3 regions of the Enterobacter sp. KBR-315C3_2022 genome follow, and region 2 is predicted to be linked to each of the others. Evidence: predicted binding sites of a transcription regulator. Region 2 holds the regulator's gene; each other region holds the start of a gene.
What was found. The regulator Fur, encoded in region 2, represses iron uptake genes when iron is present. The targets are predictions, from matches to a motif close to ATAATAATGAGAACNACTATCAA.
Positions count from the first base shown of each region.

Region 1: the regulator Fur is predicted to act here: its motif matches at 2,333-2,355, upstream of AB8804_RS03580 (Nramp family divalent metal transporter).
Region 3: the regulator Fur is predicted to act here: its motif matches at 3,722-3,744, upstream of feoA (ferrous iron transporter A).

Region 1 covers NZ_JBGKEB010000002.1:163,539-168,595, forward strand. Annotated here, with positions in the region: gene AB8804_RS03570 (EAL domain-containing protein) at 1-817, shown strand, start outside; gene AB8804_RS03575 (NupC/NupG family nucleoside CNT transporter) at 863-2,050, opposite strand; gene AB8804_RS03580 (Nramp family divalent metal transporter) at 2,396-3,634, shown strand; gene AB8804_RS03585 (DUF2502 domain-containing protein) at 3,669-4,013, opposite strand; gene mgrA (L-glyceraldehyde 3-phosphate reductase) at 4,128-5,057, opposite strand, start outside.
Region 2 covers NZ_JBGKEB010000008.1:81,198-86,254, reverse strand. Annotated here, with positions in the region: gene chiP (chitoporin) at 1-645, shown strand, start outside; gene chiQ (ChiQ/YbfN family lipoprotein) at 689-1,018, shown strand; gene fur (ferric iron uptake transcriptional regulator) at 1,113-1,559, opposite strand; gene fldA (flavodoxin FldA) at 1,851-2,381, opposite strand; gene ybfE (LexA regulated protein) at 2,537-2,824, opposite strand; gene ybfF (esterase) at 2,953-3,726, opposite strand; gene seqA (replication initiation negative regulator SeqA) at 3,910-4,458, shown strand; gene pgm (phosphoglucomutase (alpha-D-glucose-1,6-bisphosphate-dependent)) at 4,483-5,057, shown strand, end outside.
Region 3 covers NZ_JBGKEB010000020.1:5,956-11,012, reverse strand. Annotated here, with positions in the region: gene ompR (two-component system response regulator OmpR) at 1-238, opposite strand, end outside; gene greB (transcription elongation factor GreB) at 464-937, shown strand; gene AB8804_RS18180 (Tex family protein) at 1,024-3,354, shown strand; gene feoA (ferrous iron transporter A) at 3,785-4,012, shown strand; gene feoB (Fe(2+) transporter permease subunit FeoB) at 4,041-5,057, shown strand, end outside.

The DNA of each region.
Region 1 (5,057 bases), on a different contig from region 2:
GTCTGAACAAGCCTGCGCAACCCATAACGCGCTGGGGTTAACGAACAGTCTGGCGACGGTGTCTGGCCAAACTACCGATCGGGTACTGATGCTGGGCCGCGTCAAGCGGGCTCTTGATGAGGGCGGTCTACGCCTCTACGCGCAGCCCATCCGTAACGCGCAGGGGAAGGGCTATTATGAAATTTTGGCCCGTCTGGAAAGCGATGGCGAGATTATCACGCCGGATCGCTTTATTCCGCTGATTGCCCAGTTTAACCTCAGCCACCGGTTCGATTTAAGCGTGGTTGAAAAGCTGCTGGAATGGCTTCGGGATCATCCGCTGCCGCAGGCTGACACCCGCTTCTCCGTGAATCTGATGCCGTTTACGCTGATTCAGAAAGATGCTGCCACCGAGATTATTCAGCTCTTTGAGCGGTATGCCGTTGCGCCTGGCGACGTGGTCATTGAAATCACGGAAGAGCAGGCATTCTCCAATTCTGGAGCCAGCATCAACAACATACAGCAGCTCCGCGACTACGGATTCCGCATCGCCATCGATGATTTTGGCACCGGTTATGCCAACTACGAGCGCCTTAAGCGCCTGCAGGCAGACATCATTAAGATCGACGGCTGTTTCGTGAAGGATATTTGCAGCGACAGCATGGACGCAATGATCGTGCAGTCCATTTGCAATCTGGCAAAAACGAAGTCGCTCTGCGTGGTGGCGGAGTACGTGGAAACAGAGGAACAGCGCGAGATGCTGCTGCGTTTTGGCGTGGACTATCTGCAGGGCTACCTGATAGGTAAACCTGCTCCGCTTGCTGAACTGCAGGCATAAAAAAACCGGGAGCGTTGCTCCCGGTTTTCAATTATGCGATCCGAATTACAGAACCAGCGCTGCGATAGAAGCAGAGAGCACGCTAACCAGCGTTGAACCGTAAACCAGCTTCAGGCCGAAGCGTGAAACAACGTTACCCTGCTCTTCGTTCAGGCCCTTGATCGCACCGGCAATAATACCGATGGAGGAGAAGTTCGCGAAGGAGACCAGGAACACGGACAGGATGCCTTCCGCGCGCGGGGAGAGCGTGCTGGCAATTTTCTGCAGATCCATCATCGCAACAAATTCGTTAGAGACCAGTTTGGTCGCCATGATACTGCCCACCTGCAGCGCTTCGCTGGCCGGAACACCCATCACCCAGGCAACAGGGTAGAAGATGTAGCCCAGGATGCCCTGGAAGGAGATACCGAGCACCGCGGCGAACAGCGCATTCAGGGCGGAAATCAGCGCGATAAAACCGATCAGCATGGCGGCAACGATAATTGCCACCTTAAAGCCTGCCAGAATGTATTCGCCCAGCATTTCGAAGAAGCTCTGACCTTCATGCAGATTCGCCATCTGCAGGTTCTCTTCGCCTTCATCTACGCGGTACGGGTTGATAATAGACAGAACGATAAAGGTGCTGAACATGTTCAGGACCAGCGCGGCAACCACGAACTTAGGATCAAGCATGGTCATGTACGCGCCCACGATAGACATGGAAACGGTAGACATCGCCGTGGCCGCCATGGTGTACATGCGGTTGCGGGACATTTTGCCGAGGATATCTTTATACGCGATGAAGTTCTCAGACTGACCCAGGATCAGGGAGCTGACAGCGTTGAAAGATTCCAGTTTGCCCATGCCGTTCACTTTAGAAAGTACGGTACCGATGGCGCGAATGACGATTGGCAGGATGCGGATATGCTGCAAAATACCGATCAGCGCAGAGATAAAGACGATAGGGCACAGAACCTTCAGGAAGAAGAACGCCAGGCCCTGATCGTTCATATTACCGAAGACGAAATTGGTCCCTTCGTTGGCGAATCCGAGCAGTTTTTCAAACATTTCGGAGAAGCCTTTAACGAAGCCGAGGCCCACGTTGGAGTTCAGGAAGAACCACGCGAGTAAAACTTCGATAACCAGAAGCTGAATAACATAGCGAATGCGGATTTTTTTGCGGTCATGACTAACCAGCAGCGCAAGCGCAGCAACGACAACAAGTGCCAGGACAAAGTGAAGGACGCGGTCCATATTTGCTCCAAATATGAGGCAGGTTTAATTTCCGTGCACATTCTATGTAACAAGCGCAAAGAAAACGAGATCAAGGGCACACTATAGTTACGTCCTGTGACGAGTCTCAAAAATAGTGATCAACAATACATTTTTGTTATGTTAGGTAAATGAGTGAAAAGTTAAGTTTGTGTGCTACCCTTCACAAATAGCTGCGCATTTTCACATTCTGTGATGTTGCTCCACCTGCCCTTCTATTGTTCCTGGCTATCAGAGAAATCATTTTTAACCACTTAAATGAACTTGATAATCATTATCATTTTGATAGCATGAAACATAGCAAAGGCTATATTTCCAGAGGCAGACATGACAAACAGTCGCGTAGAGGGTAGCAGCGGCAGGGCCGCCAGGAAGCTGCGGTTCGCACTGATGGGACCCGCTTTCATTGCCGCTATTGGCTACATCGATCCGGGTAATTTTGCGACCAACATTCAGGCCGGGGCCAGCTTCGGCTATACGCTGCTGTGGGTCGTCGTCTGGGCTAACCTGATGGCGATGCTGATCCAAATGCTGTCTGCCAAGCTCGGTATCGCCACCGGTAAAAACCTGGCGGAGCAAATTCGCGATCACTATCCGCGCCCGGCGGTGTGGCTGTACTGGGTGCAGGCCGAAATTATCGCCATGGCGACCGACCTTGCGGAATTTATCGGCGCGGCCATCGGCTTCAAGCTGATACTCGGCGTCTCCTTGCTGCAGGGGGCGGTGCTCACCGGGATCGCCACTTTCCTGATCCTGATGCTTCAGCGCCGCGGGCAAAAGCCGCTGGAAAAGGTGATTGGCGGGCTGCTGCTGTTTGTCGCGGCCGCCTATATCGTTGAGCTGGTTTTCTCCCAGCCGAATATGGTTCAGCTGGGTAAAGGGATGGTCATCCCGAGCCTGCCAACGTCCGAAGCGGTATTTCTCGCCGCGGGCGTGCTGGGAGCGACCATCATGCCGCACGTTATCTACCTGCACTCTTCCTTAACGCAGGATCTGCACGGCGGGACGCGGAAAGAGCGCTATTCAGCAACGAAATGGGACGTGGCGATCGCCATGACCATTGCCGGCTTCGTGAACCTGGCGATGATGGCTACCGCAGCGGCAGCTTTCCACTTCAATGGCCATACCGGCGTCGCCGATCTCGATCAGGCCTATCTGACCCTGGAACCGCTGCTGAGCCACGCCGCCGCGACGATTTTTGGCCTGAGCCTCGTGGCCGCGGGCCTCTCTTCGACGGTCGTCGGGACGCTGGCAGGGCAGGTGGTGATGCAGGGTTTTGTGCGCTTCCACATTCCGCTGTGGGTGCGCCGGGCCGTGACGATGCTGCCGTCATTCATCGTCATATTAATGGGGCTGGATCCTACGCGTATTCTGGTGATGAGCCAGGTGCTGCTCAGCTTCGGTATTGCGCTTGCGCTGGTGCCGCTGCTGATTTTCACCAGCGATAAATCGCTAATGGGCGAGCTGGTCAATACGACGCTGGTCAAAAGGGCCGGGTGGATTATCGTGGCGGTGGTCGTTGCGCTAAACCTGTGGCTGCTGGTCGGTACGGCGTTAGGGCTGTAAAAGAGAAAGGAGCCGGGAGGCTCCTTTCTTGCTGTTAGTGGTGATGGCCGTGACCGTGGCCTCTGCCGGGGCCGCCCCAGCCGCCGCGGCGGTCATCACGATCGCGCCAGCCTTCGCGGTATCCGCGCTCGTACGCTTTGCGATTGTCCCAGCCGCGATGACGGCCATTGTCATGCTTCCACCAGCGGTCTCCGCGCCATTGATAGTGACGATGCCAGTAGTCACGGTCGCGCCAGTAGCCGCCGTCCCAGTATCTGCCATAGTTGTCACGATCGCCGATGCTAAGTTTTACCGATGGCAACAGGGTGATTTCGCCAGCAGTGGCGACCAGCGGGGCTGAAGCCAACAATACCGCTGCAAGAATCAGTGACCTGAACATGTTTTTCTCCTTCACGATCGGGGCCGTTGCCCGGCCTGTTAACGCAATATTACGAGGTGGTAAAGCCTCGTTTCATCGCCTCAACTCCGAATTGATGGAGGAGCGCACTTTTTGCTAAAGATGACGCGAATTTGTGCTACGCAGAATATGGTCGATGGAGGCCAGCTCGTCCTGCGTGAACTGGCAATTATCGAGCATGCCCACCGCATCATCGATTTGCGAAACCTTGCTGGCGCCGATCAGCACGGAGGTCACGGCGCGATGGCGTAAGATCCACGCCAGCGCCATCTGCGAGAGCTTCTGCCCGCGGCGCTCGGCTATGGCGTTTAGCCGCCGAACCTTGTCCAGCTTTTCATCCGTGAGCTGCTCGGGGTTAAGGAACTTGCTGCCGCTGGCCGCGCGCGAGTCAGCGGGAATACCGTTCAGGTAGCGGTTGGTCAGCTGGCCGCCCGCCAGCGGCGAGAACGGAATACAGCCCACCCCTTTTTCCTGCAGGACATCCAGCAGCCCGTCTTCCGGGGCGCGCTCAAACATGGAGTATTTAGGCTGGTGGATAAGGCAGGGCGTGCCGAGGTCGTTAAGCATGTCGATGGCCTGGCGCGCCAGTTCAGGAGGATAGTTGGACAAGCCGACATAAAGCGCCTTGCCCTGGCGCACGACGTGGTCCAGCGCCTTCATCGTCTCCTGCAGCGGCGTTTCCGGGTCGGGACGATGGTGATAGAAGATATCAACATATTCCAGGCCCATGCGCTTCAGGCTCTGGTCGAGGCTTGAGATCAGATATTTACGCGAGCCCCAGTCTCCGTAGGGACCCTCCCACATGGTGTAGCCCGCCTTGGTCGAAATAATCAGCTCGTCGCGCCAGGGTAAAAAATCTTCCTGCAAAATCCGGCCAAAATGACGTTCTGCCGAGCCCGGAGGAGGCCCATAATTGTTAGCCAGATCAAAGTGTGTGATGCCCAGATCGAAGGCGCGGTGTAAAAGCTGGCGGCTGTTTTCGACCAGCGTGGTATCGCCAAAGTTGTGCCACAGGCCAAGCGAGAG
Region 2 (5,057 bases):
AAGTTTGACGTCGCGGGCTCTCCACTTTCAACCAGCTATCAGTTCTACGGCGCGCGCGATAAGGCCGACAACAATACTATCAACGATATCTACGATGGCACCGCCTGGCTGCAGGCGCTGACCTTCGGCTACAAGGTGGCCGAGGTGGTGGATTTGCGCCTGGAAGGGACGTGGGTGAAGGCGGAAGGGCAGCAGGGTTACTTCCTGCAGCGCATGACGCCAACCTACGCTTCCTCAAACGGTCGTCTCGATATCTGGTGGGATAACCGCTCAGACTTTAACGCCAACGGTGAAAAGGCGGTGTTCTTCGGGGCGATGTATGACCTCAAAAACTGGGATCTGGCGGGCTGGGCCGTCGGCGCGTCCTACGTTTACGCCTGGGATGCAAAACCGGCCGACTGGTTTATCAACGCCGCGGGCCAGCGTGAAGACTACGCGTCCAACAAAATCAAAGAGTCTGCGTACAGCCTGGATGCGATGTACACCGTCCAGGACGGCCGCGCGAAAGGCACCATGTTCAAACTGCACTTCACCCAGTACGACAACCACTCCGATATCCCGAGCTGGGGCGGCGGTTACGGCAACATCTTCCAGGATGAGCGCGACGTGAAGTTCATTGTTATCGCCCCATTCACTATCTTCTGATAAACGCTCTGGCGGGCTAAGGCTCGCCGGAATGGAGACGGCTATGTTTAAGAAAATCGTTCTTGTCGCGGTGATGACCGCCGGGCTTGCAGGCTGCGCAACCTCACCGGGGCCGAAAGAAGATTCGCGGCTGAAAGAGGCGTACAGCGCCTGTATCAATACCGCGCAAGGCTCGCCAGAAAAAATCGAGGCCTGTCAAAGCGTGCTGAACGTGCTGAAAAAAGAGAAGGCGCACGAGCAGTTCGCCACGCAGGAGAACGTCCGGGTGATGGATTATCAGGCCTGCATTCAGGCGCGTAAAACCGGTAACGATCAGGAAGTGGCGAAGCGCTGCGATAAGATCTGGCAGGAAATTCGCAGCAACAACAACTAATACGCTGTTTTTACGCCCGGTGACGCTGCGCCACCGGGCTTTTTTTGGCAAAAAAAAAGCCAACCTTGCGGCTGGCTCAGAGTATGAATAGGGATTACTTGGCGTCGTGCGCGCGGTCGTTTTCGCGGCAATCGCCTTCAGCGCAGTGGCCATACAGGTACAGGCTGTGGTTAGTCAGGCGGATACCGTGACGCGCTGCGATTTCACGCTGGCGTGATTCGATGGAATCATCGCTAAATTCAATCACCTTGCCGCAGTCGAGGCAGATCAGGTGATCGTGGTGGTGCTGCTGAGTCAGTTCGAAAACAGATTTACCGCCTTCAAAGTTATGACGGGTAACAATGCCCGCGTCATCAAACTGGTTCAACACGCGATAGACGGTTGCCAGGCCAATTTCTTCGCCCATGTCGATAAGACGCTTGTAAAGGTCTTCCGCACTGACATGGTGATTATCTGGCCCCTGAAGCACTTCAAGGATTTTTAACCGAGGAAGCGTAACTTTCAGGCCAGCCTTCTTTAATGCGGTATTGTTGTCGGTCATGCGGAATCTGTCCTGTTGCTAAACGATTCACTTCAAAAGAACAAGTGAGAGAGAATGCTCTTGGGATAATGCGTCTCATTATAGAACTGCCACGCCTAAATGAAAACTGCAAGTCTCAAGCAAAGTATGCTTATAAAAATGGGGTATCACCAACAAACTTGTCCGATGAAGCCCACGTTTTACCAGGGGGATATTGTACAGGTCTGGACGAAAAAGTTAAAAGTTTGTAGCAATTAATTTAATCGGTTTGACCTGAACAACGGGCGCAACCGAAGTTGCGCCGCAGGGATATCAGGCGTTGAGGATGTCGTCCAGGTTCAGCTCTTCACGAACCTGCTTCACCCATTTTTCAACGCGTTCGGCGGTCAGTTCTGGCTGACGGTCTTCGTCAATGGCCAGGCCTACAAAGTGATCGTCATCCGCCAGGCCTTTTGAGGCTTCAAAATGATAGCCCGCGGTTGGCCAGTGGCCGACAATCGCCGCGCCGCGCGGCTCGATGATGTCGCGGATGGTGCCCAGCGCATCGCAGAAATATTCCGCGTAGTCTTCCTGATCGCCACAGCCGAACAGGGCGACCAGCTTGCCGTTGAAGTCCACCTCTTCAAGCGTAGGGAAGAAGTCATCCCAGTCGCACTGCGCTTCGCCGTAGTACCAGGTCGGGATGCCCAGCAGCAGGATGTCATAGCCTTCGAGATCTTCTTTGCTGCTCTTGGCGATGTCGTGCACATCGGCAACGTCTTTACCGAGCTGTTTTTGAATGTTTTTTGCGATGTTTTCGGTATTGCCGGTGTCACTGCCGAAGAAAATGCCGATGATTGCCATGAGTAAAATAACCTCTTGAAACTTAATAGTATGGTGGCGCAAATTGTCCACGGATAAGGGCAATAATAGCAGAACACGCAACCCTGCGGAAACCGCAATCGCGCAGGACTGCACTCTGTGCTACATGAAAAGAGAATTTTGGGGAATTTTCAGACTTATGCTTTCGCGCGAAGCGTCCCGAGCTGGGCGATCAACATCTCTTCAATCAGCTCGCTGCGGCTAATGTTGCGAGCCTCAGCCAGCTCGTTAAGCGCATCAACCGCATCAGCATTGAGCTTCAGTTCGACACGCTTAAGCCCACGATTTTTATCGCGTTTAAGCTGGTTGCGTTTATTAATACGCAGCTGTTCATCACGTGAGAGCGGATTCGTTTTCGGTCGTCCCGGTCGACGCTCATTCGCGAACAGATCTAGTGTCGTACGGTCCGTTTGTTCTTTGGCCATGATTCTGAGACTTCGGGGGAAACACGCCGCCCTGCTAATGCCCGGGCGATAAGCGCGCCATCATACATCAGCGAAAACCACACGCCAACGACTGGAAGCCCGCAGCCATCCAGTCGCTGGGTTTTTAATCAATTCGCTGTGTCAGAGAGATAGCGATGAATGGCGCGCAGCACGGCGTCCGGTTTTTCCGCGTGAACCCAGTGCCCGGCACCGGCAATCACGTGGGCGCGCGCCTGAGGAAATTGCGCCAGCAGCGCGTCGCGGTAGGCGTCGGTGACATAAGGCGAGTTACCGCCACGGATAAAGAGGGTCGGGTGCGGCCAGGCGGGGACCGTTTTCCAGCCGACAATCTCGTCATATTGATTCCACAGCACCGGCACGTTAAAGCGCCATTGCCCGTCAACAAACGATTTCAGCAGAAACTGCACCACGCCTTCTTCATCAAGGTGTTCGCGCATCACGGCGGCAGCCTGCTGGCGAGTAGAAACGCCCGCCTCGGTCACCGCATTGATGGCGGCAAAAATCTCGTCGTGGCGGCGAACGTCGTAATCCACGGGTGCCACGTCGATAACGACCAGGCCGCTAACTCGTTCTGGGGCGAGGGCGGTCAGCGCCATCACCGCTTTGCCGCCCATGGAATGCCCGATGAGCGTGGCTTTTTCCAGGCCATGCGCATCCAGCGTGTCGAGCAGATCCTGCGCCATCGCCGCGTAGGTCATCTCCTCCGAGCGCCCGGAGAGGCCGTGGTTGCGCATGTCGACCTGCAAAATATCACGATCGGCCACCAAGTCGCGGGCCAGCACGCCCAGGTTATCGAGGCTGCCAAAAAGCCCGTGAACCAGGACAATGGGGGAATTATTGTTCGGCGATTGTGCAGATTGCGCTCGGGTATTCAATTTCATGGCAAAGTTCTTTTTTTACGTATGTCAGGTTAGGGTATCATGTTCACCATTCTGCCGCCCGGCTGCAAGGATCCAGTTTATTCCGACTTTTGCCGCCAACCTGGTTTGACGCTATCCGCTGTTGGGATTTGCTCCTATAATCCCAACGACTTGTATTCAGATAAGATATCGCACTGGATTAAGATGAAAACAATCGAAGTTGATGACGAACTCTATCAGTATATCGCCAGCCAAACGCGGCATATCGGGGAGAGCGCGTCAGACATTTTACGGCGCATGCTTAAAATTTCCGCCGCCGCACAGCCCGCAACGTCCGCGCCAAAAGAGGCCGCGCCTCAGCCGAGCGTGACGGCCTCAGCAAAACCTGTCGCCACGCCAGTAAAAGACAAAGTCCGCGCGGTGCGCGAGCTGCTGCTGTCCGACGAATATGCGGAACAGAAAAAAGCGGTTAACCGCTTTATGCTGGTGCTGTCTACACTCTACTCACTGGATAACAAAGCGTTTGCTGAAGCGACCGAATCGCTCCACGGTCGTACCCGCGTGTACTTCGCTGGCGACGAGCAGACGCTGCTGCAAAACGGCAATCAAACCAAACCTAAACACGTCCCGGGAACACCTTACTGGGTCATCACCAATACCAATACGGGCCGCAAGTGCAGCATGATTGAACACATCATGCAGTCCATGCAGTTCCCTGCGGAATTGATTGAGAAGGTTTGCGGTACAATTTAACCCTTGCATCAGAAGGACCAGGCAATGGCAAATCACAGCCGTGCAGGCCAACCTGCACAACAAAGCGATTTGATTAACGTCGCTCAGCTGACCGCGCAGTACTACGTGCTGAAACCGGTCGTGGGCAACGCAGAACACGCAGTGAAGTTTGGTACATCTGGCCACCGCGGCAGCGCGGCGCGCCACAGCTTTAACGAGCCGCACATTCTGGCCATTGCCCAGGCCATCGCGGAAGAGCGCGCCAAAAACGGCGTCACCGGTCCGTGCTACGTTGGGAAAGATACTCACGCCCTGTCTGAACCGGCGTTCATTTCCGTGCTGGAAGTGCTGGCCGCGAACGGCGTCGATGTCATTGTTCAGGAGAATAACGGCTTCACGCCAACTCCGGCGGTCTCTAACGCCATTCTCGTGCACAACAAAAAGGGCGGCCCGCTGGCTGACGGCATCGTTATTACGCCATCCCACAACCCGCCGGATGACGGGGGGATTAAATACAACCCGCCGAACGGCGGCCCTGCGGACACTAACGTCACCAAAGTGGTGGAAGACCGCGCGAACGCGCTGCTTGCAGCCGATCTGGACGGCGTGAAGCGTATGTC
Region 3 (5,057 bases), on a different contig from region 2:
TGATCGGCATTGGGTTGCTTTGGCTGCGCAGACGGCGGCAGATTGAGAGACCATCTTCGCCCGGCAGCATCAGGTCGAGCACCATCAGATGGAAGGATTCACGGGTCAGCAGGCGGTCCATCTGTTCAGCGTTGGCGACGCTACGAACCTGGAAGCCCTGCTCCGTCAGATAACGCTCAAGGAGCGCACGCAGGCGCATGTCGTCATCCACGACCAGGATTTTGTAGTTCTCTTGCATTGTGTGTACTCCCAAAGGTTCGGATAGTCTTATAACAGCGTATTCTAAAAAAGTGCACGTGTTCGACCAGCTAATTCTGGTATAAATTCTAGTCGAAATTGTTACAAAGCATATTTAACAGCAGCTTATCTGCATATTTCATCACATAAATCATTATTAATCTTGTCTGTTTAGCGATGTGGTACGTATTGTGCGCACAGACGGTTATGAGTATTAAGGCAACGTATGAAAACGCCCCTGATCACCCGCGAAGGGTACGACAAGCTCAAAAAAGAGATGGATTACCTGTGGCGCGAGGAGCGTCCGGAAGTGACCAAAAAAGTGACCTGGGCGGCAAGCCTGGGCGATCGCAGCGAAAACGCCGACTATCAGTACAATAAAAAGCGTCTGCGCGAGATTGACCGGCGGGTGCGCTATCTCACGAAGTGCCTTGAGCGCCTTAAAATCGTCGATTACTCCCCGCAGCAGGAGGGGAAGGTGTTCTTTGGCGCGTGGGTTGAAATTGAGAACGACGATGGCGACACCAAGCGCTTTCGCATCGTCGGCTATGATGAAATTTTTGGTCGTAATGATTACATCTCCATCGATTCGCCGATGGCCCGCGCCCTGCTGAAAAAGGAAGTGGGCGATCTCGCCGTCGTCCAGACGCCCGGCGGCGAAGCCAGCTGGTACGTGAACGAAATCGAGTACGTAAAATAGTCCGAGAGCGCCCTCCGCGGCTGGCATTTTGCCGTGCCAGCCCGTATAACTATCCCCTGATTTTTGACCCAACAGATGATATAGCCATGATGAAAGATTCGCTCTGCCGCATTATTGCGGGTGAACTTCAGGCCAGAGCCGAACAGGTAGAAGCTGCCGTTCGCCTGCTTGATGAAGGGAACACCGTGCCGTTTATTGCACGCTATCGTAAGGAAGTCACCGGCGGTCTGGATGACACACAGCTGCGTAACCTGGAAACCCGCCTGGGCTACCTGCGCGAGCTGGAAGACCGTCGTCAGGCGATCCTTAAATCCATCGGCGAACAGGGCAAGCTGACCAGCGACCTGGAAAAAGCCATCAACGGCACCCTGAGCAAAACCGAACTCGAAGATCTCTATCTGCCGTACAAGCCGAAGCGCCGCACGCGCGGGCAGATTGCGATTGAAGCGGGCCTGGAGCCGCTGGCCGACCTGCTGTGGAACGAGCCGTCGCACGATCCGGAAACCGAAGCGGCGAAATTCATCGACGCAGAAAAAGGCATCGCGGACACCAAGGCCGCCCTCGACGGCGCACGCTATATCCTGATGGAGCGCTTCGCCGAAGACGCCGCCCTGCTCGCCAAAGTGCGTGACTATCTGTGGAAGAACGCCCACATCGTCTCCACCGTGGTTGCAGGAAGAGAGGACGACGGCGCGAAGTTCCGCGACTACTTCGATCATCACGAACCGATCTCTACCACCCCTTCCCACCGCGCGCTGGCGATGTTCCGCGGGCGCAACGAAGGCGTGCTTCAGCTCTCTCTCAACGCCGATCCGCAGTTTGACGAGCCGCCAAAAGAGAGCCACTGCGAGCAGATTATTATCGACCACCTCGGCCTGCGCCTTAACAACGCCCCGGCGGACAGCTGGCGCAAGGGCGTGGTGAGCTGGACCTGGCGCATCAAGGTGCTGATGCACCTCGAAACCGAGCTGATGGGCACCGTGCGCGAGCGCGCCGAAGACGAAGCGATCAACGTGTTCGCCCGTAACCTGCACGACCTGCTGATGGCGGCCCCTGCGGGCCTGCGCGCGACCATGGGCCTCGATCCGGGCCTACGCACCGGCGTGAAGGTGGCGGTGGTTGACGGCACCGGCAAGCTGGTGGCGACCGACACCATTTATCCGCACACCGGGCAGGCCGCGAAAGCGGCGATCGCCGTGGCGGCGCTGTGCGAGAAGTACAACGTTGAGCTGGTGGCGATCGGCAACGGCACCGCGTCCCGCGAAACCGAGCGTTTCTATCTCGACGTGCAGAAGCAGTTCCCGAAAGTGACGGCGCAGAAGGTGATCGTCAGCGAAGCGGGCGCGTCGGTCTATTCCGCGTCCGAACTGGCGGCGCTGGAGTTCCCGGATCTGGACGTTTCCCTGCGCGGCGCGGTCTCTATCGCCCGCCGCCTGCAGGACCCGCTGGCGGAGCTGGTGAAGATCGATCCGAAATCCATCGGCGTGGGCCAGTATCAGCACGACGTGAGCCAGACGCAGCTGGCGCGCAAGCTGGACGCGGTGGTGGAAGACTGCGTAAACGCCGTCGGCGTAGACCTGAACACCGCCTCCGTTCCGCTGCTCACCCGCGTGGCGGGCCTGACCCGCATGATGGCGCAGAACATCGTCGCCTGGCGCGATGAGAACGGCCAGTTCCAGAACCGCCAGCAGCTGCTGAAGGTGAGCCGTCTGGGGCCGAAAGCGTTCGAACAGTGCGCGGGCTTCCTGCGCATCAACCACGGCGATAACCCGCTGGATGCGTCTACCGTTCACCCGGAGGCCTATCCGGTCGTGGAGCGTATTCTGGCCGCCACCCAGCAGGCGCTGAAAGATCTTATGGGCGACAACAGCGCGCTGCGCAACCTGAAAGCGGTCGATTTCACCGATGAGAAATTCGGCGTGCCCACGGTTTCCGACATCATCAAAGAGCTGGAAAAACCGGGCCGCGATCCGCGCCCTGAGTTTAAAACCGCGACCTTCGCCGACGGCGTTGAGACGATGAACGACCTCCTGCCCGGCATGGTGCTGGAGGGCGCGGTCACAAACGTCACCAACTTTGGCGCGTTTGTGGACATCGGCGTGCATCAGGATGGCCTGGTGCATATCTCTTCCCTGGCCGACAAGTTCGTTGAAGACCCGCACACCGTGGTCAAAGCGGGCGATATCGTGAAGGTGAAAGTGCTGGAAGTGGATCTGCAGCGCAAGCGTATCGCTCTGACCATGCGTCTGGACGAGCAGCCTGGCGAAACCAACGCCCGTCGCGGCAGCGGCGGCGGCGCGCGCGAACAGCAGCGTCCGGCAGCCAAAGCGGCAAAACCGCGCGGGCGCGACGCGCAGCCTGCGGGCAACAGCGCGATGATGGACGCGCTGGCCGCGGCAATGGGTAAAAAACGCTAAACCCTCACCCTAACCCTCTCCCTAAAAGGGAGAGGGAACTGCACGGTGCGCTCTTTTTCCCCCATCACCCCTTCGGGAGAGGGAACTGCATGGTGCGGTCTTTTCCCCCTCGCCCCTTTCGGGAGAGGGAACTGCACGGTGCGGTCTTTTCCCCCTCGCCCCTTTGGGGAGAGGGTCGGGGTGAGGGGAAAATAGGGCTGTAATATATGAAACCGATTGCACATCCATATTTAAACCACGAATTATCACCCCGTTAACAAATACTCTCCTTTTCGTTTTCACGACATTTCCGCAAATATTGAGCAAGGTCAAACCGGCCGTGAATTAATACATCAAACAACATTCCGTCACAGTTTTATTATTGATGATAAAAACTATTCTCATTATCATCGCAGTGTAGATTATTTAACCTCTCGTGAAAGTAGGTGATATGCAATTCACTCCAGACAGTGCATGGAAAATTATCGGTTTTACCCGTGAAATTAGCCCGGCCTATCGGCAAAAGCTGCTCTCCCTGGGCATGCTGCCCGGCTCGTCGTTCCAGGTTGTGCGCGTCGCGCCGCTGGGCGATCCGGTGCATATCGAAACTCGGCGGGTGAATTTGGTTTTGCGAAAGAAAGACCTCGCCTTAATTGAAGTTGAAGCTTTATCCCGATAACAGCCAGCGGTTCAGCGAGTCTAATACAATGAAAAAATTAACTATTGGCTTAATTGGCAATCCTAATTCCGGCAAGACAACCTTATTTAATCAGCTCACGGGCGCGCGCCAGCGCGTCGGTAACTGGGCAGGCGTAACGGTTGAGCGCAAAGAAGGCCAGTTCACCACCACGGACAATCAGGTCACGCTGGTCGACCTGCCCGGCACCTATTCGTTAACCACCATTTCGTCGCAAACGTCGCTCGATGAGCAGATCGCCTGCCACTATATTCTGAGCGGCGATGCCGATTTACTCATTAACGTGGTCGATGCCTCTAACCTTGAGCGCAACCTCTACCTCACGCTGCAGCTGCTGGAGCTGGGCATTCCGTGCATCGTGGCGCTGAACATGCTCGATATCGCGGAAAAGCAGAAGCTGCGCATTGATATTGACGCTCTCTCCGCGCGTCTGGGCTGCCCCGTGGTGCCGCTGGTCTCCACCCGCGCGCGCGGCATCGACGCCCTGAAGCTGGCGATTGACCGCCACACGGGCAACGATGACGTCGAGCTGGTGCATTACGCCCAGCCGCTGCTGCGCGAAGCCAATTTGCTGGCGCAGGAGATGGACGGCAGCATGCCTGCGAAGCAGCGCCTGTGGCTCGGCCTGCAGATGCTCGAAGGCGATATCTACAGCCGCGCCTATGCGGGCGAAGCGGCGGATAAGCTTGATATCTCTCTTGCTCGCCTGAAGGATGAACTCGACGATCCGGCCCTGCATATTGCCGATGCGCGCTATCAGGCCATCGCCGCCACCTGCGAAGTGGTCAGTAACGCCTTAACGGCGGAGCCAAGCCGCTTTACCGCCGCCGTGGATAAAATCGTGCTTAACCGCTTCCTCGGGCTGCCGGTCTTTCTGCTGGTGATGTACGTGATGTTCCTGCTCGCCATTAACATCGGCGGCGCGCTCCAGCCCATTTTCGACGCGGGCTCGGTTGCCCTCTTCGTTCACGGCATTCAGTGGCTCGGCTACACCCTGCACTTCCCGGAGTGGCTGACGATCTTCCTC